Regions from separate parts of the Brevibacillus sp. FIR094 genome, predicted to be linked through region 1. Evidence: predicted binding sites of a transcription regulator. Region 1 holds the regulator's gene; the other holds the start of a gene.

Evidence for each region. The regulator LexA, encoded in region 1, represses DNA repair genes until DNA is damaged. The targets are predictions, from matches to a motif close to CGAACATATGTTCG.
Region 2: a site for LexA is predicted at 2,494-2,507, ahead of ACQ5DJ_RS08455 (WYL domain-containing protein). Genes of this name have one in related genera too.

What each region holds. Positions count from the first base shown of each region.
Region 1 covers NZ_JBEAES010000007.1:216,849-228,946, forward strand. The annotation lists gene ACQ5DJ_RS08140 (alpha/beta hydrolase) at 1-285, shown strand, start outside; gene ACQ5DJ_RS08145 (hypothetical protein) at 289-486, opposite strand; gene ACQ5DJ_RS08150 (peptide ABC transporter substrate-binding protein) at 630-2,273, opposite strand; gene ltaE (low-specificity L-threonine aldolase) at 2,503-3,528, opposite strand; gene ACQ5DJ_RS08160 (HesB/IscA family protein) at 3,653-3,955, shown strand; gene ACQ5DJ_RS08165 (HelD family protein) at 4,019-6,268, opposite strand; gene crcB (fluoride efflux transporter CrcB) at 6,307-6,672, opposite strand; gene ACQ5DJ_RS08175 (DUF896 domain-containing protein) at 6,769-6,966, opposite strand; gene yneA (cell division suppressor protein YneA) at 7,043-7,381, opposite strand; gene lexA (transcriptional repressor LexA) at 7,541-8,164, shown strand; gene ACQ5DJ_RS08190 (DUF456 domain-containing protein) at 8,215-8,700, opposite strand; gene ACQ5DJ_RS08195 (DUF4269 domain-containing protein) at 8,809-9,384, shown strand; partial or broken gene ACQ5DJ_RS08200 (TetR/AcrR family transcriptional regulator) at 9,564-9,668, shown strand; gene ACQ5DJ_RS08205 (glycosyl hydrolase family 18 protein) at 9,792-10,829, opposite strand; gene ACQ5DJ_RS08210 (GNAT family N-acetyltransferase) at 11,042-11,932, opposite strand.
Region 2 covers NZ_JBEAES010000008.1:37,209-49,306, forward strand. The annotation lists gene ACQ5DJ_RS08440 (xanthine phosphoribosyltransferase) at 1-56, opposite strand, end outside; purine riboswitch at 290-391, opposite strand; gene rsgA (ribosome small subunit-dependent GTPase A) at 527-1,612, opposite strand; gene ACQ5DJ_RS08450 (hypothetical protein) at 1,855-2,118, opposite strand; gene ACQ5DJ_RS08455 (WYL domain-containing protein) at 2,216-2,440, opposite strand; gene ACQ5DJ_RS08460 (MFS transporter) at 2,583-3,824, opposite strand; gene ACQ5DJ_RS08465 (YcnI family protein) at 4,101-4,724, opposite strand; gene ACQ5DJ_RS08470 (copper resistance protein CopC) at 4,740-6,026, opposite strand; gene ACQ5DJ_RS08475 (alpha/beta fold hydrolase) at 6,178-7,011, opposite strand; gene ACQ5DJ_RS08480 (Ger(x)C family spore germination protein) at 7,077-8,180, opposite strand; gene ACQ5DJ_RS08485 (GerAB/ArcD/ProY family transporter) at 8,177-9,280, opposite strand; gene ACQ5DJ_RS08490 (spore germination protein) at 9,299-10,774, opposite strand; gene ACQ5DJ_RS08495 (ABC transporter substrate-binding protein) at 10,925-11,980, opposite strand; gene ACQ5DJ_RS08500 (ABC transporter permease) at 12,042-12,098, opposite strand, start outside.

The DNA of each region.
Region 1 (12,098 bases):
GCGCTGTCCGGGGCGTTTTTCCAAACGACACTCGACCCGCTTTTGAATCAGTCCAGCCTATCCTGGCTCCGAATCTGGATGGTCATTGGCCTCGATGAGACAGCTGTGGAAACAAGTGCGGGTACCTTCGATTTCGTGCAATGGAATCGCGAGGCAAAACAGATTCTTGAGGACAAACAAGCAACCTTGTCCTATCGAGAAAAACCAGGGAATCACGTCTGGGGTTTGTGGCAAAAAGAGCTGCCTGACGCTTTGCGCTACTTCTTCCCTCCTCCCCGTCTGTAACCATTACGAACCATTGATTTCTTTGATGTCCTCGTACCCGTAGTACCGGCCATCCACCAGAAAAATGCCTTGGTGGTTGGCTTTTTCAATTTCGCCCGCAACCTGATTGGCGTCGTTTAAGACGATGTTGACAATCTTGCTCTCGTCCCGTTTCATTTGATTGAGAATGCGTTCTCGCTCTTTAGCCGAGATCATTTCCATCCCTCTTTTCCCCTATGTTGGATAGCTATAGTATTTCATTGGCGGGTCTGAATTACACACAAGTGAGTCAACCGAATGGAACCAAAAAAAGCCTTGCCGCTCTCCAATTTTCCGGACACGGCAAGACTTTACTACGTCTTTATTTATTGTTCGATCGTTGTATATTTAAAATCTCTACCACCAAACGGGTTGATCAAAAATCCTTTGACTTTGTCATTTTTTATATACGGTCTTGCGCCATAGTACACGGGAGCAATCGGCATTTCCTCCATTAAGATGGTCTCTGCCTCACGCATGATCGCAATACGCTTCGTCGGGTCTTTTTCCAAGTAACTCTGGACGATTAACTCTCGGTATCTAGCGTTTTCCCAAGCAGCGTCATTCGTCCCCACTGTTTTGTCCTTGAAAATTTCCAAGAAATTGATGGGGTCGTTAAAATCAGCACCCCAATTTCGGTAGGCAAACTGATAGTTTTTGGAGCGCTTGTTTTGTAAAAAAACTTTTTCCTCCAAGCCACTGATTTTCACATCAACACCTAGGCTTCTTTTCCATTGATCCTGAAGAGCTTCAGCCAGCTTTTTCTGACGATCGTCACCTGATCCATACGTGTATGTCACTTCAGGCATCGTCGAAAGCCCCTGCTCCTTTAACCCTTCAGCCAATAACTGTTTGGCTTTGGCTACATCCTCTTGAAAATAGTCATTTCCGCTGAGTTGCATAGAGGGCGGAACCCATGCAAAAGCCGCAGGCACCCCTGTCTGCACGATTCCATCTACGAGAGGCTGCCGTTGGATCGAATAGGAGAAGGCTTGTCGAATCTTTTTATTCGTAAAAGGGGGCATCGTTGTGTTAAAAGTGACGGCAACTGTATTCGGATACGGCGCCATTGCGATTTTTCCTTCATCCTGCAAAGCAGGGATCACATCGACGGGCAACACGTAGGTTGGATGCCCTCCCCAATCCAAATCACCTGAATCAAATAACGCTTGCGCAGTGTTGGTATCGGTAATCATGCTCCAAACGATTTTGTCGAGCTTCACGGTATCTTTGTCATGATACTTCTCGTTTTTCACAAGAACCAATTTGTTTTTATGCTCCCACAGCTCCATTTTGAATGGGCCGTTACCCACGTAGTTGTCTGGAGACGCTGCCCAATTCGGATGAGCCTCCAAGGTCTTTTTATGTAGGGGAAACAATGTCGGGAAAGCCGTCAGTTCGTAAAAAAACGGAGCTGGTGAATTGAGCTTGACCTCTAGTGTAAAATCGTCTATCGCTTTGACTCCTACGTCCTCATGCGATCCTTTCCCTGTGTTGAATTCCTCTGCTCCTTTAATGAAATAAAGCATGTAGGCATATTCGGATACTGTCTTCGGATCGAGGTTTCTTTTCCAGGCGAACTCAAAATCATGAGCGGTTACCGGATCTCCGTTGCTCCATAGCGCATTCGACTTCAATTTGAACGTGTACGTCGTCAAATCCTCGGATACCGTATAACTGTCAGCAATTGCGTTGGCTATTTTCCCATCCGGTCCATAGCGAGTCAATCCTTCAAAGCAGGCAGTAATAACATCAAAGGAAGTGCCATCGGAAGCAAGTCCGGGATCTGCTGTCGGAGGCTCTCCACCGTCTGCGTTCCAATTCAATACCATCTCTTTTCCTGTTGGCTGCACTGGTTGAGATGCCTGATCATTCGGTTTGTTCGTTACCGCCGTTTCGCTTGTACTACATCCCGCTAAAACTTGAAGCAGCAAGATGCAGCTCAAAATGAAGCTCATCCTCTTTCTCATTCAGACCATCCCCCTTGATTCCATTCGATTCCATACACCAGTAAACGCTATTGCTTTATCACACTACCATGATAACGCAAGTGTGGACGAAACAAATCAAACGGTATGGCGAAAAACAGATCGCGTATAGACTCTTATTTTGTACAAATTGTCTAACTATTTAGAATTCAATGTTGAGACAAAAAAAAAGCCAGTCTTCCCTTCGACTGGCTACAAGCGTTTGAAACGATTACACCGTTTCCAATATTTGCTCGACTGCTTCCACAACGGTCTCAATATGTTGATCGCTAATGTGTCGATGCGTCGTAAAGCGAATGACGTACTCGTCAAAATCAACAGCGAGCACTCCTTTTTCCTCCAAGCGTTCTAAAAAGGCGACAGCTGATTGTCCAATCGAGTCTGTATTCACCAGCACGATATTCGTCTCGACACGCTCAACCTGAAGCGATAGCTGGCGCAAGCCTTTTGCCAGTTGCTGTGCCCGTTCATGGTCCTCTGCCAATCGTTCGGTCATCTGTGTGAGAGCGATGATGCCCGGTGCTGCCAAATACCCTGCCTGACGCAGCCCGCCTCCTAATTTTTTTCTCCACCATCTCGCCTCTTCGATAAACGCACGATCTCCAGCCAAAATGGAACCGACTGGAGCACTCAGCCCTTTGGACAAGCAAAGCTGAACGGTATCGGTAAAAGCGCATAGCTCACTGACTGCAACACCTTGGGCCACAGCCGCATTGAAGAGACGAGCACCGTCCAAATGAACGGGAATACCGTGTTTTTGTGCTGTATCATAGACACTCTTCATTTGCGCGACAGAGATTACCGCCCCGCCAGCGCGATTATGTGTGTTTTCGAGACAAATCAATTTTGTGCGAGGAAAATGGATATTGTTGCCCCGAATCGCCCTCTCTACATCTTCTGCACGCAGAGCACCACGTTCTCCAACCAGCGTCCTTGTTTGTACACCAGCCAATGCCGACATAGCGCCGCCTTCATAGTAAAAAATGTGCGAATCCGCTTCCGCAATAACCTCGTCTCCGTTGACACAATGCGTCAAAACAGCGACCTGATTGCCTTGCGTGCCACTTGTTACGAAAAGGGCAGCTTCCTTGTCGAGTATTTCAGCCGCGATCGTTTCCAAACGATCGACAGTTGGGTCCTCTCTATAAACATCATCACCAACCTCCGCTTCCACCATTGCCCGAAGCATCTCCTCGGTTGGTTTCGTCACGGTATCGCTGCGCAAATCGATTTTCATAGATGACTCTCCTTCCACCCTGTTGTCATTCTCTAGACATATCGTAACACTTTCAACATTGCATCCTGATTTCCCTCTTGCTAAGATGGAGGGGTAACTTACATACAGTTAGGGGATTTGACCTGTGAAACTAAAAATCACTCGTAACGCTGTCAAGCAATTGGCTCCAATCATCGAGGCAGAAGAAGACAAAGAATTGAAACTGCGCGTTTATATTACTCACTCTCACGGTGATCATGCACACTACGGGCTCGCTCTGGACAAGCCAACAGAAGAAGATGTTGTGATCTCGACAGACAAAGAGATCGATGTGATCGTGAAAAAGGATGAGCCATTGCTGGATGGCATCATCATTGATTACCTCTTCTTGCCACAAGAAGGTTTTGTTATTACCAACCCTTCCAAAGGTAACACAGGCGACCACTAAGCATGATACAGATAAACCCTCTGCTTTTTTACAGGCAGAGGGTTTTCTTTGATGATGAGAATGTTATTCGTCAGTAGACAAGGTGTACAGCTCTGTCGGTAAATCTTTCAGCAACGGTGAAGAAACGTCATCAACCTGCGTCATTGCAAGGCGATGGACTGGACGTGTCATCGCGACATACAACAGTTTTGCGTCCCATTCATTATTTTGATAGGCGTCTACATCCAGTAGAATGACCACATCGAACTGCAAGCCTTTCGTTAAAAAAGCAGGCATGATGATTACGCCACCCGGAAATTGGTTATCTTTGGTGCCTAACAGGGTCAGATCAGCTATTTTGTCTTGCAGGCCTTTATGTGCTTTTTTACTCGCTTGAATGGTTTTCGCTACGATCGCAATCGTTTTGAAGCCTTCCGACTGGTAGGCAACCACACGCGAAGCGATGTCCTCCCAAAGTTGCGCTCGTGAACGAGCCTTGACCATGATTGGTTTTTCACCATGTCGCAAAACCGGTTTTGCCAATACCGTCTCGGGCAATTCAATTTGCCGCAACACTTCATTGGCACAGCGCATGATCTCAATGGTCGAACGATAGCTTTGCGACAACGTATAATAAGAAGGAAACAGCTGTGCAAAAATCCCCTTCGTCAACTCTTCCCAGGCATGAATCCCCCGGTAACTATGAATGCCTTGCGCAATATCTCCGACGATCGTTAGCGAGTTTCGCTTGGTTGCCAATGCAATGACGGCTATTTCAAGCGCACTCAAGTCTTGTGCTTCATCCACGACCGTATGATCAAAATGCTCTGCTTTATTCATTCCTTCAACAATATGCTGCAAGTATAGCAGAGGCGCGATATCTTCCGGCTCCAATCTCTCCTCTGCAAACAGTGCAGCACTCGACTGAGTCACATCACGCACAACTTCGTCTGAAATGTCAGCAGGTACGAGCTTGCGCAGCAATTCCTCGTCCGCAATCAACTCGCGATAAGCTGCGAAGATTTCCAGTCTTGGAAACGAAGTCAGGTACGTATCCAGTATTTGCTCCAGCATTTTCTCGAATTTGTACAAGCCTTCTTTGTCCAAATCGACTTTTCGCTCTCGCAAATGGGAAAACAATTGCTTGTTCATTTCTTGTTTCAAATGCTTGCGAAGCGCTTCTACCCGTCGATGATACGGCATATTTGCGAATTGCTCCAAGAAGCATTGGAGAATAAAATCACCTGGAATGGAAAATACTTGCTTCGTTTTGTTGTATAAAAAGCTGAGCTTCTTGAAAGGAATTCTCGTTTCGACGATATGCCGAATGTATTGCTCCAGCGCCTCCCGACAAGCGAGCGATCCTTTGAAGCGAAGTCTGTTTCGCGTCATTTCTTGCTGGCGCTCATCCTGCCCCTCTTCGAAGAACAATTGAAGAGGCTTATCGGGACTCACGATTCTCCATCCTTTTGGCAGCAGAGGCTTCACAAGACGCGCTGCCCAATCTACAAAGGTAGACTGTTGAACATCATCGACTCCCAGCTCAGGTAAAACCTCGGATATATAGGTAAGAAACATCCGGTTAGGCGCAAACACCATGAACTTTTTGGACATCATGGAATCCTGGTAGTTATAAATCAAATAAGAGAGTCGGTGCAAAGCAATCGTTGTTTTTCCGCTCCCCGCTACTCCTTGCACAACAATGGGCCGTTCTTTTTCCGCCCGGATAATATCATTTTGCTCGGATTGAATCGTAGCAACGATGTCTTTTAGTCTGCTATCGTTCGCTTGATTCAGATTGGCTGCCAAAAATTCATCAATGAAGCCCTCTTGCAAAAATTCGTCAGGATGCCCCATTTCGCGATTAATCGTTTCTTTTACCGCTCCATCATAGATGCCTACGATCTTTCCGTCTTCGATCGCAAAATTACGCTTTAATCGAACTTCACCACGCACGATCTCGCGTCCCATCCGGTAAAACGCTTCTTTGCTCTCTCCGGTATAATAAAGACTGGCGATAGGCGCGCGCCAATCCACGACCACAGAATCAAACGTATCGCTGCGTACAATTCCCCGTTTTCCTATGTAGACCTGATCCAGCTCGTAGATTTCATCCTTTAAGAAATCCACTCTGCCGAAATAAGGCTTCTCTCGACCCTGATCTTCCAGGTAGCGCAATTCCTTAGCCTTTTTATAGTTAACGACCTGTTTGACATAATCATCTGTTGCCTCGTGAATATCATTGCGAAGCTGCTCCATTTCTTCGTCGATCGCTGAAATTGTTTCATCCAGCTTTTTTTGTTCCAATTCATAATCACGATGCTGTGTACTCACATTCATTCCCCCTCACATGTATCGTGTCATTGAACGCATCAGGACCATTGCCTAGCCAACCATATTCCAACCGCACAAGAAAGTAGACCGACTCCCAAACTGAGGAGAGCGTACAAAGTGCCACGCAATAGGTGGCCTTCTCCCCAAAAAGAGACCACTTCCAAGGAGAAGCTAGAGAAAGTCGTAAATCCTCCCATGACCCCCGTTGCAAATAAGAGATAGAGTGTCGGAGATAAAAAGCCACGTTCTTTCCCCAGCACGAACAAGATGCCGATGATCAAAGATCCACAAACATTGGCGATCCAGGTTCCCCACGGCCATCCCGGCTGATTCGCGAGCAAAGACAATAGGTAGCGCAAAAGAGAGCCAACTGCTCCACCAACCGCCACAGCTATCCACGCCATCGCTTTCCCTCCCTTGCTATCAATGCCTTATGTTTGTCACAGAAAAAGACACCCTAGCGTCAAGCGAGGATGTCTGTCGTATCAGTAATTGTTATCTTACTGTTTTGGCTTATTTTCTTCAAGGTCTTCCACATATCGGATGGAATCCAAATTTGCTCTCAATGAAAGCTTAACGGCGTCAATGTACTTTTGGCGCAATGCTTTTTGTTCGAGCTTTTCCTCTTCGGTCAAACCTTCTTCGCGCGATTTTTTGACCAATTCGTTGATGCGTTTAATTTCTGCGTCAGATACCACTGCTGGTTCCTCCCACTCTGTAGTAGTGCCGCTTCATTATACCACATTCGAATGATCCCGCAAGACAGCCGAACACTTACGGAGTATCGGGAAGGATGAGAGTCTGACCTGGGTAAATCCTGTTGTTCTCTAAGCCGTTCGCATCCTTAATCTCTATTATATAGTCGCGAACATCCATATGCTCGTCTGTATTGTATTGAACTGCTAACGACCATAGGCTATCTCCAGATTGTACCGTTACTTCTATGCCTTGTGGATCCTCTATTGGAGAAGAAGCAAACACTAGTTCGGTCAACAAATAAAAAAAGAGAGTAAATGTAATAAGAAACAAGAGAGCTTGTCCTCTCGTGATACCAAAACGAACAAGACGTTCTTCTTTTTTCTCGAAACGATTACGTACTGTCAATGAATTCATAATAATGGCCTCCTCACAAACATATGTTCTGATCAGTAGCCTCATAATAAATGAGAACATATGTTCATGTCAACAATGAATCGAACTTATGTTTGTCGAACGCAAGCTCCCATGGTATAATATAGGAAAATATGTTCGAGAAATCAGGGGTGTCTTTCTATGTCAAAATTATCGAGTAGACAACAAGCCATCATCGAGTTCATACGAAAGGAAGTTCGTGATAAAGGATATCCGCCTTCTGTACGTGAAATTGGGGAGGCTGTTGGACTAGCTTCCAGCTCAACGGTACATGGGCATTTGGCACGCTTGGAGAAAAAAGGCCTCATTCGTCGAGATCCTACCAAACCTCGTGCCATCGAATTGCTATCAGATGAAGATCGTTTTCAAGACAATTTCGAAGACTCAGTCGTCCGTGTGCCAGTAATCGGCAAAGTAACCGCTGGACAACCGATTACAGCCATTGAGGATGTGGAAGAATACTTCCCGCTTCCAGACAATATCGTGACTTCTGACAAGGTCTATATGCTGCGCGTCTCCGGGAACAGTATGATTGATGCCGGGATTCTCGACGGAGACTACGTCATTGTTCGCCAACAGCACGTAGCGAACAATGGTGACATTGTCGTAGCCATGACAGAAGAAGATGAAGCGACCGTTAAAAGATTTTTCAAAGAAAAAAATCACTTCCGTCTCCAACCGGAAAATGCCACGATGGAACCGATCATCCTTGAGCATGTCACCATTCTCGGTAAAGTCATCGGTGTTTATCGACTCATTCACTAGTTTCCACGTAAAAAAGGACAGCCTAGGCTGTCCTTTTCGTTTTCTATCTATTATCTGGCGATAAAAAACCAGATGATCATCGTAACTTGCAGGATCACTTTTACGACTGCACTTCCCAAAAATCCGATCAGTGAGCCTACGCCCGCTTTCACTGCTCGCTCCATCGACTGCTTCTGCACCACCAACTCTACGAGAACGACGAATACGAACGGCAAGATCAGCATACCAAACGGTGGGAAAACGAAAATCCCGAGAACAATTCCGACCGCAGCAGCAATGGACGACCACTTGGACCCTCCGTATCTTTTCACGAAATACATATTCGTCAGCAAGTCAGCACCGTAAAGCAGAATACTTAGAACGACCATTCCCCACCAAAAGGATGCCGGCAATCCCGCTCCCGGGTCTGCAATGAAAAAGTGATAGAGCAAAAAGCCCGCCCACAGTAATATCGTATCAGGTAAAACGGGTAAGAAAATTCCTGCGATGCTTAGCAAGAACAATAACACAACCACTACCCACAAAAATATTTCCATCTACTACACTCCCTTCCTTTAGGTATACGAGTGATTACCGATTTCGTTGCGTACTTATTCACTTTTGTCTAAACTATTTTAAAAGAAAGTAGACAGGGAGGTAGTCTCATGAGAAATTGGCATGATCTCTCTTACTTGGGCAGAGGAACCATGCGTCAAAAAGCAGCGTGGGAAGCGATTCAACAGACGCACATTATGAAAGTACTATCCGATTACCGTCCAGTGCTTGCCGGAACCATCCCATTGGACATTGACGTCAAACAAAGCGATCTGGATATTATTTGCGAGAGTCATAATCTGGAACAGTTTGAGCAGGCTGCTCGTACAGCATTTGGCTACTTGCTCGGATTTGAAGTGACACACCTAGATGTAAAAAGTATTCCCACGTGCGTTATCTCGTTTTTCACAGCTGACTTTTGGTTTGAATTGTTTGCTCAACCGGTAGCTGTCGAAAAGCAAAACGCCTATCGTCATATGGAAATCGAAGCACGATTGTTAGAAATAGGAGGCTTGGATGCGTACCAACACATCAGGGCTCTGAAGCAAAGCGGCATCAAAACAGAGCCTGCATTTGCTCGATACTTTCAGATTCCGGGTGATGATCCATACGAGGCCTTGTTGCAATTGGAACCGTTAACCGAACAGGAATTACAACAAAGAGTTCAGCTCCTGCAAAAGGATTAATTTTCGAACAAAGAGCCAAATCTACTGCTTGAATGTATACAGGAAATGAAAATCCCGTATTCAATAATAAATACGGGATTTTTATCATTCAGTTTATCTTGTTTCAAGTTTCACCTAGTCGAATGCAGTTCATTCGTTACACATTACTTACCTAATTAAACAGAATTATGAAATCTATCGTTAAAAATGACATGAAATATTCGCCGAAATATATTGCACAACAATTAGTGAAGCTTTTTACTAAAGGACCTTGGTATGCAGTGGGTTTTACTTTAATTTCATGAGAGCTAGAGCTTATGTTTCATCATTTTTCTTCTTGTTTTCTTCGTCGTAAGTTCATGAAAGCATAATCTTGCCCTAAATCTGGGACAAAATTATGCATTCATTTCGTTCCATATCAAATGGATTTATTTTAGACCAGAAGAGATAGCTTCCCAGAATTTTTGATCTTCCATACCGATCGCATATGTCGATACACCAGCTAACTCGTATGTTTGAGTATAATGCGTCTTATTTTTTATACTTGTTTCGTCTTCATACCATACGACATGTTTAAATCCTTCAGAATCCGTGTAATTGAAATACATTGAACCAGAAACCTCGTCCCTAACTGGTGTTGCTCCTGTAGTAGCAATTAGATCCGAAATATTTTTCCACTCTACTAGGGAATTACTTTTATTTGTAGGATCAGATAAGTTCCAATCATTCCCGTATTCTGGAATACCCATGATGACCTTTTCGGAAGGAATATAGTCGATAGAGAATTTAAGAGAAGATTCTATCCACGGAGCACTTGCTACAGAACCTGGATCACTCCAAACCCCATGCTCATCATAAGTCATCACCTGTATATAATCAGCAGCATTTCCTAGTGCCTCATAATCGAATGCTCCAGTCCAATCATCTGAAGGATCGTCTGTGGATTTTGCTGGAACGGAGACCATCGTTAGAAAGTTGTTGGCTCTCATCGTTTTCGAAACCTCTTTGACGAACGCAGTCAATGCCTTACGGTCCTTTGGCAAAACAGCTTCGAAGTCAATGTTAATGCCTTTGTACTTATTTTTTTTCACAAGAGACAGCATATTTTTTATCAGGGTGTTTTTCGCTTTGGAGTTAGTGAGCACTTGATGTGCAATGTTACTATCCCACCCGTTTGCGCTATAATTGGACACCAGAGCGTATGGTAACACGTTTACCGAATTTGCGTAGGAGACAGCTTGCTTTGGTACATTTCCTACAATATTACCGTTACTATCTGTATTCAGGGTATCAGTAGAAATTTGATTCATGTATGTATGGAATTGGCGAAATTCTATTGTAGAATCACCAGTATAATATCCAAGAATAATTTTAGAGTCAGCATACGATTTCGCAGCAGGAACGAAGAACAGAGAAGCTAGCGTGGTTGTGATTATAATAACTTTTTGAACCTTTCTGTCATTCATGTAAATAGCCTCCTTTGAGTCTTAGAGATTCCAGCGATAAAATAATAAAAGGATTCATCCATAGTAACAGGTATTTCGGTATCATTTTACCTAATCTTTCAAGAACATTGTTTAAGTATTTCTTGAGTTTTGGTTATGTTTTACGTTGTACCTAAAAACAAAAAAACAGTCATCACAACTTCTCTCTTGTAATAACTGTTTTTTTGGACCTTTTATGCGTGTGAAGTTAGCGGATAACGAAAATGTTCTGTCTCCATTTTGAACGAGGGACGAACAAATAAGACATCATCCGTGGTTGTCATCAAAGCAGATTGGATCTTCTCATTCTCACTATCCGGCATAAAGTGAAAATGAATGAGCGCTGTCTCAGGCGATACCAAATGAGAAATAACCGCTTCTATATCAACTGGCTTTTTACTTACCAAATCAAATACATGCAGCTGGTCATCCTCGCGTTCAAACAATACGATCACATCCTCCTCTTCGAGATAATAGATCGCATCCCGAAAAGCGAGGAGAAAGTAAAACATCAACAGATGCTCACTATCCTTGACGCCCAATCTCGATGATACGGGGATTCGCTTGGCGGCAAATTCCTTCATGACAAGATAATCAGCCTCGCTATCAACATCCAGCTTGCGCAAGACCGATTTTTGTTCTACTTGTTTTTTCAAATCAGATGCCAACAAACAAAAACTACTTTCCTGTACGCTCTCAAATCCAAACTTCGGATAAAAATCGAGCACGGTATCATTGGCATACAAATAAATAAAATCGTATTCCTTCCCATACGTTTGAATAATATGGTTCATCAGCTTTGCTGCCAATCCTTGATTGCGATGAGCTGGATGAGTCATGACCGTTCCTACCTGAAGCGCCTTATAGTCCTTACCATTGATGTTCACGATCATCTTACTTACGGAAGCGTTGGCAATAATCTGATCCCCATCCAGATAGGAATAGCAGACATAGTTATCGTTCCAAAAGCCCTTGTTATACCATTCTTTAAAATTGAGCTGAAAGATCTGCATAGCGAGGTCATTAAAGCTTTCCTTGTATGTTTCGACATGCTTGTAGTCGCTTATCAATGAATAGTCACTCATGTTCAAACCTCCGATTTTTTGTTTTGTACTTTTGTCATCATCCATTCCTTTTCAGCAATCCCTTCTTTCCAAATAAAAAAGACCACGAGAAGAACTCCCTTCTCATGGTCAAATTTATCGTTGTGATAAACATACCTATCCCTACTAGAATAGATATGATGCATTA
Region 2 (12,098 bases), on a different contig from region 1:
ACGGATGCCGACAGTACCTTGCCGTCCTGTACGATGCGCTCTTGTAATTCTTTCATCAATTCTTCCTCCTCGGGTATGGTTCCGGCCACTTTTTATACCTGTGGCCTACTGAAATATAGAAAGCCCAGAGCGGACAGTGTCACAAGCGGGCTACGTAACAAACCAACGCCAAGTGAAACTGTCCCTCTGGGCTTTTGTCCCTTAGGTGTGACACAACAATCGTGCCTGCGTCGCTCGGACCAGCTTTCTTTCAACCCTATTTTTAGAATAGGAAAGAAAGAAACGGAACCCTAGACGCACTTTCACTCGTAGTCAGGTGATTTACGGTCACCTGGTAGAAACGGTTGGGCCTTATTCCCAAAATTATACGAGCTACCATCTATTTATTTCGAAGTGTAATAACGAGTATTGACCAAATCTATCATAACTCTCGCGTTGTGAGCAAGCGTTAATTTTTGAAAACAAAAGGAAGCGCTTACTTGTCCATATAAAGGAAAGAGCCCTGATTTCTCAAGGGCTCTCGTGTTTATCGCTTCGGTTTTTTCTCCCGCATTTGAACGTTGATCTTTTTCCATTTATCCCTTTCAGCAGCTGCAAGCCTTGCGTCTTCTTTGCGCGCTAGATGTGCCAATTCGCGTTGAAGCTTCAGGTAGCTGTCAAAGCGTGCCTTTTCCAATGATCCAGCTTGGATGGCAGCTTGAACAGCACAGCCAGGCTCGCGCATATGCTTACAATCATTGAAACGGCATGTTTCCGCAATGGACTCGATATCGTCAAAAGCACCGCGGAAGCCTTCATCTGCCTCCCAGAGCTGCAGCTCCCTCATGCCCGGTGTATCGATCATCAGAGCACCACTCGGCAACCGGAACAGTTCGCGATGTGTCGTCGTATGGCGACCACGGTCATCACCTTCACGCACGCCACTGACTTTTTGCATCTCTGCTCCGCTCAATTTATTGATCAACGTGGATTTGCCAACACCAGAGGAACCCATCAAGGCAATCGTCTGGCCCTCGCCCAGATACGGTGCAAGCTGATCCAGTCCTTCTCCCTGCTCAGCACTGACTACATGAACAGGTACTCCGATCGCAACTGATTCTATCTCTGCCATACATGCATCCAGATCGTCACACAAATCTGCCTTGGAAAGCACAATCACCGGATTGGCTCCACTTTCCCACGCAAGAATGAGATAGCGCTCTATCCTGCGCAGATTTAAATCATTATTTAAGGAATTCACGAGGAAAACGGTATCGACGTTCGCCGCCACAATCTGCTCTTCCACAGTATCCCCAGCTACCTTGCGGGAAAACTTGCTCTTACGTGGTAGAACTCCGTGGATTGAGGCTTTCTTTTCCTCTGGGCGGGCACTGATCACTACCCAGTCCCCGACAGCCGGAAAATCTTCTCGTCCGATGGCTTCATAACGAAGCTTACCCGTTACTTCGCCCAAGAGTTCGCCATGCTCATTCCACAGACGATAAATACGTTTATGTTCGAGTGTGATACGTCCCACACTGTAGCCTTGCTCGGCATAAGGGGCAAAATGATTAGCAAAATACTCATTCCAGCCCATGGATTGCAATACTTGTTGATTGGTTAGTTGATTCACTGCGGATTCCCCCTGCAATTGGTTAAATATACGGCTATCAGCCAGAACCAGTCACAGTCGAATCCTCATTTGGTGAACGGTATTACTGTTCGCTTGAAAGGAGGATTCCTGTGACCCCGACTACGACACTCTGAACAAATTTGATGGCTACCATAAAACATCTCTCCTTTGCAAACCTACCATTCAGGTTTGGAATCATATTTCCCAATTATTGTACCATAATGAAACAAAATGCAACAGCGTCAATCTCCCCCGCCGCCGCCTCCACTATCTCCGCCACCACTGTCTCCACCACTACCGCTATCGCTTCCGCTGTCATAGCTATCCCAACGATCGTTGGAGTCGTGATTTCGATGATGGTGATTGTGACTGCTGTCGACATAGAAGGCTCCGCCCCCACTGTCTGAAGAGGAATGAGTGCGCCCACTTCCGCCTTTTGCGGCTTTGGACGCCAAGACAAATACTACGACCAAAAACATGATGACGATGACAATGAAGAACTCCATTGTTGTCCCCGCCCTTCCTCTTTTTTGAAGTTGTTTACCTATTTAGTATAACATAGTATGGCTGGAATAGGCTGGGGGCGTGGAGGATGATTCCTTTTCATCCGGCAAAATGTCCAGACACAGGTGCGATCGCCAAAATGTTATCCAACACAAATACACGATACGCCTTCCTCCTATAACAGTATGCTTTCAAGCTCCCTTTGCTCTCATCGATATGCACCATACGGATCGTACGCCTGCTAGCCTCTCCATCCTTCTTCAAATAGATGATCTCCACTGCTTGCTGCCGGGCTGCGTACCTTCTCAACTCCAGAATCATCATGCTGTCACCACCAAAAATGTGTCTTCTTGTTGTTGAGATCATCATACCAAAAGAGAACACACGTTCGCAAGTTTGTTTGCATTTCCTCAACAAAAAAGGCATGCGCCCTAAAAATGGGCACATACCTTATACTTGTTACAACTCAGCGCCTTCTAAGCGCACGTCCGAACACAATCAGAATCGGTGCCAACAAGATGGCCGCCGCAACCAGCGAAGCGCGAATCGAAAACCGGGTCCCGATCCATCCGACTGCCGGACCACCTGCCGTTTGTCCTAAGGCATTGGACTGGCCCATCATCGACAAAACCGTCGCTCTCACACTGCTCTCAATGTTCAGATTCAGCCACGTATCATACAGCGGACTGCTTAATGACTGAATCACACCGATCAACAGCAATGCTACTAACGCCCAGCTAAAGCTAGGGGAAAAGGCAAAAGCAATCATCGCTGCAATTTTGAGACCCGTCAACGTGAACATGCCCACAAGGACAACCCGCTCATTGTTCACATCCAGCCTTTTTTCCACAACGCTTACGACGATGAGGCCAAGTAAGCTTGCGAGTGCGGCAATAATCCCGAACCATATTGGCATTGAAATAGCAGCGAGCTCTGGAAAGCCAATTTCTGCGATCAAATGCGCTTCCCACAAACGGTCATACCCTTCAGAAGCTGCACCCGTAAATAGCGTCACGAACAAGATCAACACCAGAATCGGCTGGCTGCGAATCACTTTGGCACCCGAAGTCCACGTCTGAATCATTTCCTTCACGTGGGAAGCACCTTGCTCACGCTCACGAGGAATAAAACCGGTCTCCTTCATGAACAGAATCAGAAAGACACCAAGCCCCAGATACATGAGACCGCCTATGATGTAAGGCAAATTGGGAGCGAGTGTTGCCAATGCCACACTAAGTGCAATCCCGAGCAGATTCCCAAACAAGGAGTAACGCTTGGCCTTCATGAAAATCGTACCGATCTTCTCTTCTCCAACCTCATCCACAATCCATGCAGTATCCGCTCCACTGATAAACGTATACCCGAGACCACTGACGACTTGCGAAAATAAGACCAAGCCGAAGACAGAAATAAACGGTACCCAAGCATCAAGCGTGGGAACAATCCCCTGCATTGCAAATCCGATTCCCAGCAAAAACATCCCGATAATGACGGAGCGACGGCGGCTGTACGTATCCGCAACTACTCCTGTTATCCCTTCAAACACCAACACGGATAACTCCAATACCGTCCCGATCAAAAGCAATTCAAACGGGTTAAAACCCAGTGTCACAATGTAGTAAAGCGCATAGGTCGTGAACATGGTCGTATTGGCCAGGGAAATCAAAAAACTTTTGATCGTATATACTTTTGTGGCATTCATAGACATGGAAGCAGTATCCACCTTTTTTAGGCAGATGACACGTTCCGTTTTCACATACTGATTGTTACTCTAGAATCCTCTACTGTGCAAAATGCGTACGCGTCATGCTGCCGTTCATATTTTTCCTTCCTGTGTACTTGCTTGCTCTGAATAGTGTTTTTAACATGTGATATACACCTCCGAAAGTAATTATTGCTATTATAGAATTTTTCCAATTCCCACACAATGAAAAAAAGCTGTGCAGCATGATTGGACACACTGCACAGCTTGATTATGAAGCACTTACGCTTTTTTTCTAAACAGGCCAACAATGGAGATCAGCAGCGCCAAACCAGAAAGTACCAATGGTAAGGTATTGTTGCTGCCTGTACCAGCAGCTTCTCCGGCAGGAGCGGTTGCTGGCTTTTGTTCTTGTCCATGCTCATGCCCTGCTTCGCCTACACCAGCCTTAATGGTAGTAACAGACGCTGGCGTTTTGGAATCCTTGTCCCCTGTCCATTCCACAACCTCGCCATTTGCATAGGTCTGATAAGCCTTCCAAGCTAATTGGCCCTCTTCTTTCGGGTTTGCCCCGACAAACGTGAACTCTTGGAACTCATGCGCCTTGATTCCGCCTTCTGTTGCTGTCCACACAAGCGCTGTGTTCACACCGTCTTTATCTTTTTCGAATTCATAGCTCCAGCCCGGAATCGGTTGCACAGTATTTACCTTCACACCTGCCGGGAATTCCAGCTTCACTTTTGTCGTATTGACGTCTTTTTCAACCGGGACACGCACTGAGTATTTTTCATAGGAGCCTGTAGTAGTCTCTTTCGGATATACGTTCACATGTGCTTGTGCTGCTGTCGCCAACGTCAAAACTGCACCTGCTACCAGTATACTGCTCATCCATTTTGTCATTTTCATCGTATGAAACCCTCCCTAGTTATTATCATTTTGAATCACGGCCTGATTATTTGTCGTCGCCGTCGGGTAGTTGATCTGGCTCATCCAAAGTCCAGCCAGAACGGCGATAATCCCGAATACAATCTCCCAACGCAAGTAAGCCGGCTCCAAGGAATTTTTCGTCCGCCAACGTCTTGTTTGCCTAAAGGCTAGAAGAAGCATGAGACAGACACTTACTATTTTTCCGTATAACAGATAGCTCCATGCCGTTGTACTCTGGAAAATATTCATGACATCCGTCTGCACGATGAGCATGACAACACCCGTCACGACAGCAAGCACTGCCGCTACAGCAACTGTCTGCAAAAAGAACCTCTTGAACGACTCCTGTCCTCTTTCCGCCACTTTGACTGTAAGGAGCAAATAGACAAGTGCCCCCATCCACACGGCGACCGTCAATACATGCAACAGTCTCAGCAAAATGGACAGCCAGACAGGAGCAATCCCCCATGCATGACCACCAAAAGCTTGTGCGCTGATCACGAGAATCCAGATTCCCACATACCAGCCGGACACCATATTAGGGATCGCCATCAATAGCAGTAATGCAAAGGACACCAGTAGCATGATCGCAAACGGAGACTGACTGAGCAAGTTCCCGTCCATCTGCCACAGTGCTTGCGTAAGTGATACAGCGGTTAACGCTTCGTCATACAAGAACCACAAAAATATAAGTCCGATGATCGCCAAACTCCAGCCTATTTGTCTGCCAATCCCGATGAGCTGGGCAAGCGAAGGCAAGCCATGACGCTGTGCTGCCCACGCTACCAGATACAAGCCGCCACCTACGAGAATAATCCCTTGCGCTAAATAGCGGTACATGATCAAGTAGCTTGAATCTGCTTTTTGCTCACTCGGCGGAACCACGAACGCACTTTTTTGTCCGATGGAAAACGTGAGCTTCTCTTCGATCGGATGCCCGTCCTCGGAAACGACAGACACGATAACCGAATACGTCCCCCAAGCCAAATCGCTCGGCAGATTCACATTCAACTGCGCGGCATCACCCGGCTGCAATGTCGGCCGCTCCACGTTTATTTCCTTGCCATTCCAGTCAAATAAACGCACGTTAACAAGATCGGGCTCCAATGTTTCGGTAAACAACGCAGATATTTTCCCTGGATTCTCCTTCAGTACCTCACCATCTTGTGGGGAGCTGCCCATTAAGCCAGCATGGGCGTAAGCAGTTGTCATACCCGTTGTCAGTACAAATAAAAAGGCGAGCAAAAACACAACTGCATAATGTCTGATGTTATCTGTCACCCTATCACCTACTTCCTTATTTCGTCTTAATCCTATCAAAATAGTACGAGAATCTATATGGCTCCATCGGGCTATCTGATGTGGCAAAGTGTTGAAAACAAAAAAAGGCATGAGCGGAAAATCTCTCCGATCCATGCCTTTTCAAACGGTATTAGGAGGATTTTACAATGCTTTGTGCGAGAAATTCCAGGACGAGTTTGTTAAATACCTCTGGTTGATCCATCGGTGGGATATGGGCTGAGTCAGGCAGGATGACTTTTTGTGCGCCTGTAATCCGTTCAGTCAATACATCGGCGATCTGTAAAAAATCGGGATAATCCCGCGCTCCTGCAATAACAAGTGTCGGGGCTTCGATGTTTTCCAAACGCTCTATTGGTGAGGGGGATAACGTTTCCAATCCAGCGCCAAACTCCGGCAGCGAAAAGGCATGTCTGTTGATTTCTTTAAAGCGGTTACGGGCTTCCACAGCTTGCTCATTTACCGGCTGACCAGGACCGTCAAACCACATTTGCGTCGTCATTTCCATCGCTTCCTCTGTCGTGCCACGCTGACATACTTGATTGAATCGTTCCACATCGTGCAACCTTTGTTCACTTCTTGGGTGACCAAACAAGCCTGAGGCGACTAGAATCAAACTACTCACCATTTGTGGATAAGCAAGGGCGAACTCCAGCGCGACCATTCCCCCAAACGAAAGCCCAGCCACATGTGCTTTCTCGATACCAAGCCCTAGCAGAACCGCTTTCACGTCGTCGTACAAGGTAAAAGGAACGTCAGTCGCCAGTGTTTTACCGAACCCGCGGATATCAAAGCGAACAACCTTATACCTCTGTGCAAAAGCTTGCAGCTGGGCATCCCATAGCCTCGTATCCAAATTGAAGCCGTGGATCAATAAGAGCGGTTCGCCTTCCCCTGCTACTTCATAGTAAATACGTGCACCATTCGCTTCGAGAAAGCCAGTTCGTACAGCCTGCCTGTTTTCCATTTTTTCTCACCTCTCCCTCACTATCTCACCTCGGATTGTTGCTTGTCTATTTATTTTTGTTTCGATTACCCAATGACGCCTGTACGTAAAATCTTGATCTCGATATCCACATCATATTTCGCCCTTTTCACGATTTCCCGACATTCATCTCTACTCAATTTCTTTTTCCCGCTCGTTTGACTGGCTATATTGTAGAATTCCCCAAATCCTACCGGGTCTACATCGTGTTTTCTTAACTTTTCTAGTAGATGTTCCGTCTCTTTTTTCACCGCCAGTTCGATTGCTTTTTGTACCTTTTTCAACTGCTCAGGCTTTGATAAATCAATTTTTTCAGCCATTTCCTGAATCTGCGCTGTCATCTTGACTTTCACAGAAAATCTTGGTTTCTCTAAATCCACTACTTTAATTTGCTTTTTGCTTGAGATATGTTCAATGACCGTAAAAAGACGCTTTTTATCGAGGGAAATATTGATTTCCAACTCTCCCTTATTGTAACGCTCTCGTAAGATCTTGAGGAAAAATCCTTCCCTTGTTGTAATCTCTGCCACGAGTCGTTGATCTCGAAACAGACCAATTTGATTAATATGCAATTCATTCTTTACTCTTTCGATATAAGGCATCACAGGATCTTTTCCGATTGCATAATAATCTTTCATGAACTCATGCAGTTTCGAGGAGATCATATTCTCTCCATCGACGTTCTGTCGTATGGCTTGATACAGGTAAATTCCAATGTTGCTGTTCTCGGGATAGCGATGTGTCAAAATATCATAAGCGCGTCCTTTGGCTACAGTTAAATAGACATTGCTTCCAATGGAGGCATCACGCGTTAAGTTTTCCACCAGAGAAAGGATCCCTTTACGCGCTAGCTCATCATGATAGACCACGACGCGAATTTGACCGCCTACAATTTTTTTGGAAGACTCCCTGTTCTGTGCAACGGTAAGTCCTTTGCTTGTATGCGCTGTGCCAGAAATCACAGTGACCAACTCACGTGCCTCCGGATCAATTTGATAAAATACCGTGGTACCTAACAGCTTTCCATCTTTACTAAGATCGTACCCCACTGCAACCGCCAGTCCCAACTTTTCTAATACATGTTGCTCCCCACAGCCGTTCAATAACACGACCACTAATAAATAGTGAACAAGCAAACGTAACCTTTTCATGTCCGGACCGCTCCCTTCCGAAACAGCCGAATCACTATATAAAGCACGATCGGATAAATAAAAATGATATAGAAGCCTACTCCACCGAAAATATCCGTGATGAGATTAATCGACTGGCGTGTTTCCAAAAAGTTGCTAGCAAAAAACATGACACCAACAATCCCGAAAAGTGCCATTCTTTCCTTGACCCCACTAATATGGTGAACCCCCCGCATGGCTATCCACAAGTCCATCAGCAAATTATCCAGCATGATGAGCATCCACAGTGAGATGGACACAAACTCAAAACGCTCCAAAAACGGAAACTCTACAATTTTCATCATCATGAACGTTGCCCAGATAAGATGCTGAAGCTGTTCCCCTTGAAAGTACAAGAGAGTAACCAACATGACGAAAACATACAAGCAAGTAGTCATAAACAACCCACCATGTACATACCGCGGTAGTATTTCCTTTTCCTTCACAAAAGGATAGATGAACAAAATAATCTCAAATCCGATAGTGGAAAAAGACATCTTCTTCGCAGCGTCCATCAACTGTCCAATGTCATGATGAAATACTGGCTGCAATAAATGAAAATCGGCATACTGCATGGGATAAGCCATGAGCAGCAGCTGCCAAAGCGTCAATCCAACAGAAAAAAAGCTAATTCCAGCCAACACTCGAATGCCACCCGTCACTCCATAAATGGTCAAGCAAAGCAAGGAGGCATTTAATATCCAAGAAGGCACTTCTGGAAACATCCATGACTGAATGATCTCGATGTACCCTCTCAAGATTGTTAAAGCAGAGCCCATGATATATACGATAAAGATGAAATTGAGAATGCGAGCCGGCCATTTTCCAAATACACTTTGATGAATGTCATACAAATCCATGTCTTTGAATTTCGCTAATATTTTTAGCATGAACCACGCTGCTATATGGGTCAAAATGCCGGCTATTATGACCGCAATCCAAGCGTCTTGTTGCACCCTATCATAAATAAACCGTTGTACGCCTGCTATGCCGATTCCAACCTGATTGCCATGAACCATAAATAGCGCAAGCGATACGCTTATAACCATATGGCTATTCCGCCGAAAAGTGGACAGTGACATTCACATTCAACACCTAACCTACTGAACTGGTCTTTTTTTCCCTGCTTCATCAGGCACACGGGTATCATCAGGAGAACGTGTCATAACCGGACGCTTGCCGAGAGAGTAAAAAGGAAACCGGATCAGACTGTTTTTAAAATCCTGCAAGCGAAAAGGAAAAAACGGGAGAAAAAACGGACGTCCCAGACTTGATTGACGTAGGATGTGTATCAATAGAAAAGACGCGCCAAGCATAATACCAAACCCTCCCCAAATTCCAGCTAACAGGATAATCGGAAAGCGGAGGATGCGTACTGCCGTACTCATCATGTAGGAAGGAAAAGTAAACGAAGCTAATGCACTGAGCGCCACAATCATGATCAAGATGTTACTGGTAAAACCCGCCGCAACGGCCGCCTGACCAATTACGATACCGCCGACGATCCCAATCGTTTGCCCAACTTTGAAAGGAAGTCTTGCTCCAGCCTCCCGCAAGAATTCAATAATCATCTCAAGCAACAAAGCTTCAAACAATGGGGGAAAAGGCACCTTGGAACGAGACTTTACTAGCGATATAAGGAGAGCAGATGGAATCATTTCATAGTGGAACGTAAGTGCAGCCACATAAGTAGCTGTAAAAAACAAAGAGACAAAAAGGGCCGAGAAACGTAACAATCGAATGAAGGAAGCCATTTGCCACCGAACATAGAGATCTTCATTGGCCTTGAAAAAGTCAACGAAGGAGCTGGGACCGACGATAGCAAACGGACTCCCCTCCACAAACACGACAATCTTTCCTTCTAACAGGGCTTCACTTACATGATCAGGTCGTTCTGTTAGGATTAGCTGCGGAAAAATAGACAACGTATTGTCATCAATCAGTTGAACCAATTTTCCACTGTCAATCACGCCGTCTATATCTAGATCGCTTATACGCTGAATGACGGTTTGAACATTTTCAGGAGTAGCCAGTTCCTCCATGTAACATATTTCCACATTCGTCATGCTACGTTTCCCAATCGTAATGGATACGTTGGTAAGCAAATCAGTCGACAGATATCCCTGTAGAACCCCTAAGTTGGTTTCCAAGGCTTCGGTAAAAGAAACCTGGGGACCGAAAATCTGGGTTTCGACCTGAGCCTCTCCCAAAGAACGACTCGGTATTCTTGCTACGTAGAGAAGAATCCCACACGCCATTCCTTCTATTTGAAGGTAAATCCATCCCCTCACGAGATAATCGCTGATTTGTCTGTAATCCGTGGTTTGGGTGACATGAGCAACAGGAACAGTTCCCAAAATCGTATCAGGAACGATCTTTTCGTCAGGTAACCTTTCGAAATAGGGAAGCAACACCTGCTGGAGAATTACCGTATCAACTAGATAGGGGAGGTAGGCTAGCAACAAGCTATTGGTTCCACAAGAAAGGTTACGAAGGACCAATCGCGGATTTCGCATGTGATCCCATAATCTTTCTCGCGTTTCGCTAATGGATTCAGAAATCATGTTGGTTGTCATCTTATGTGTACCCCAATATATGGTGTCCCCTTATTATTTTTCCAATGCCCTCTCTCTATTCCCCTTTCAAACCAAAGAGCAAGCTCCCAGACAAAATGAACACAAAAAAACCGAGACGGAAATACTCCATCTCGGTTCGTTCACCACTATTTATCTACCACTCTTCATTTCAGTCCAGTAGCGGTCGTATTGCTGCAAGGTTTCTCCTACATCCACCAGCCACTCTGCACGGCCAATGTCTGCTGTATCCAGGAAGACCATCTTATTGGAGCGATATTCTTCACTGTGCAGTGGGTATGCTTTTTCGTTCGGGTTGCTGTAGCCAATCGATTCGTAGTTTTTCACACTGACCTCTGGCTCCATCAGATAGTTGATGAACTTCTCAGCCATTTCCTTGTTCTTCGCGCCTTTTGGAATTGCCAGCGTGTCTGCCCAGATCGTTGCGCCCTCTTTTGGAATGACGTACTCAACATCTGGATTTTGTGCGTGAATGAAAGCCGCGTCACCGGACCAAACCGTTCCAATCCATGCTTCCTCAGCAATCATCTTTTGCTTGATGTTGTCTGTATCAAAGGCAACAACATTCGGTACTACCTTTTTCAAATCAGCAAAGGACTTTTCCAGTTCCTCTTTGTTCGTCGTGCTATTGGAGAAGCCATTCTTGATCAGTGCCATTCCCATAACCTCACGAGGGTCGTTCAGCATGATGACACGGCCCTTGTAAGCTTCATTCCACAGATCATTCCAGCTTGTCGGGGTTTCTTTTACATATTTCTTGTTGTAAGCGATCCCCGTAATTCCCCATGTATATACGAGTGAATACTTGTTTTCTTTGTCATAAGGAGGTGTCTTGAACGTAGACACGATATTGCCCATGTTCGGGATGTTGGCTTTGTTCAACTCTTCCAGGAGGCCCAGCTGAATCATAGTGCCTACCATGTAGTCGGAAGGTTGAATCAGGTCGTAGCCGGATGCACCTGCTTGAACTTTTGCCAGCATTTCTTCGTTACTGCCGTATACATCATAGTTAACCTTAACGTTGAATTTTTGCTCAAAATCTTTGATGACGTCTTGGTCGAAGTTGTCTGCCCAGCTATAAATATTCAATACTTGTTGCTCCTGCTCAGATGACGATGAGCAGCCTACAGCAGTCACCGCAAGTACGGCGGTCAAAGCGCCGATCATCAAGGACTTGAAACGTTTCATTTTTTCCTCTCAACCTCCAAATCAGTTATGGGATTGCTTTTATGAAAACTCCATGATGTATCTAAAAGATAGATTGATTATTTTTCGAGTCTTTACGGCGGAAAACCTCTGCCACCAC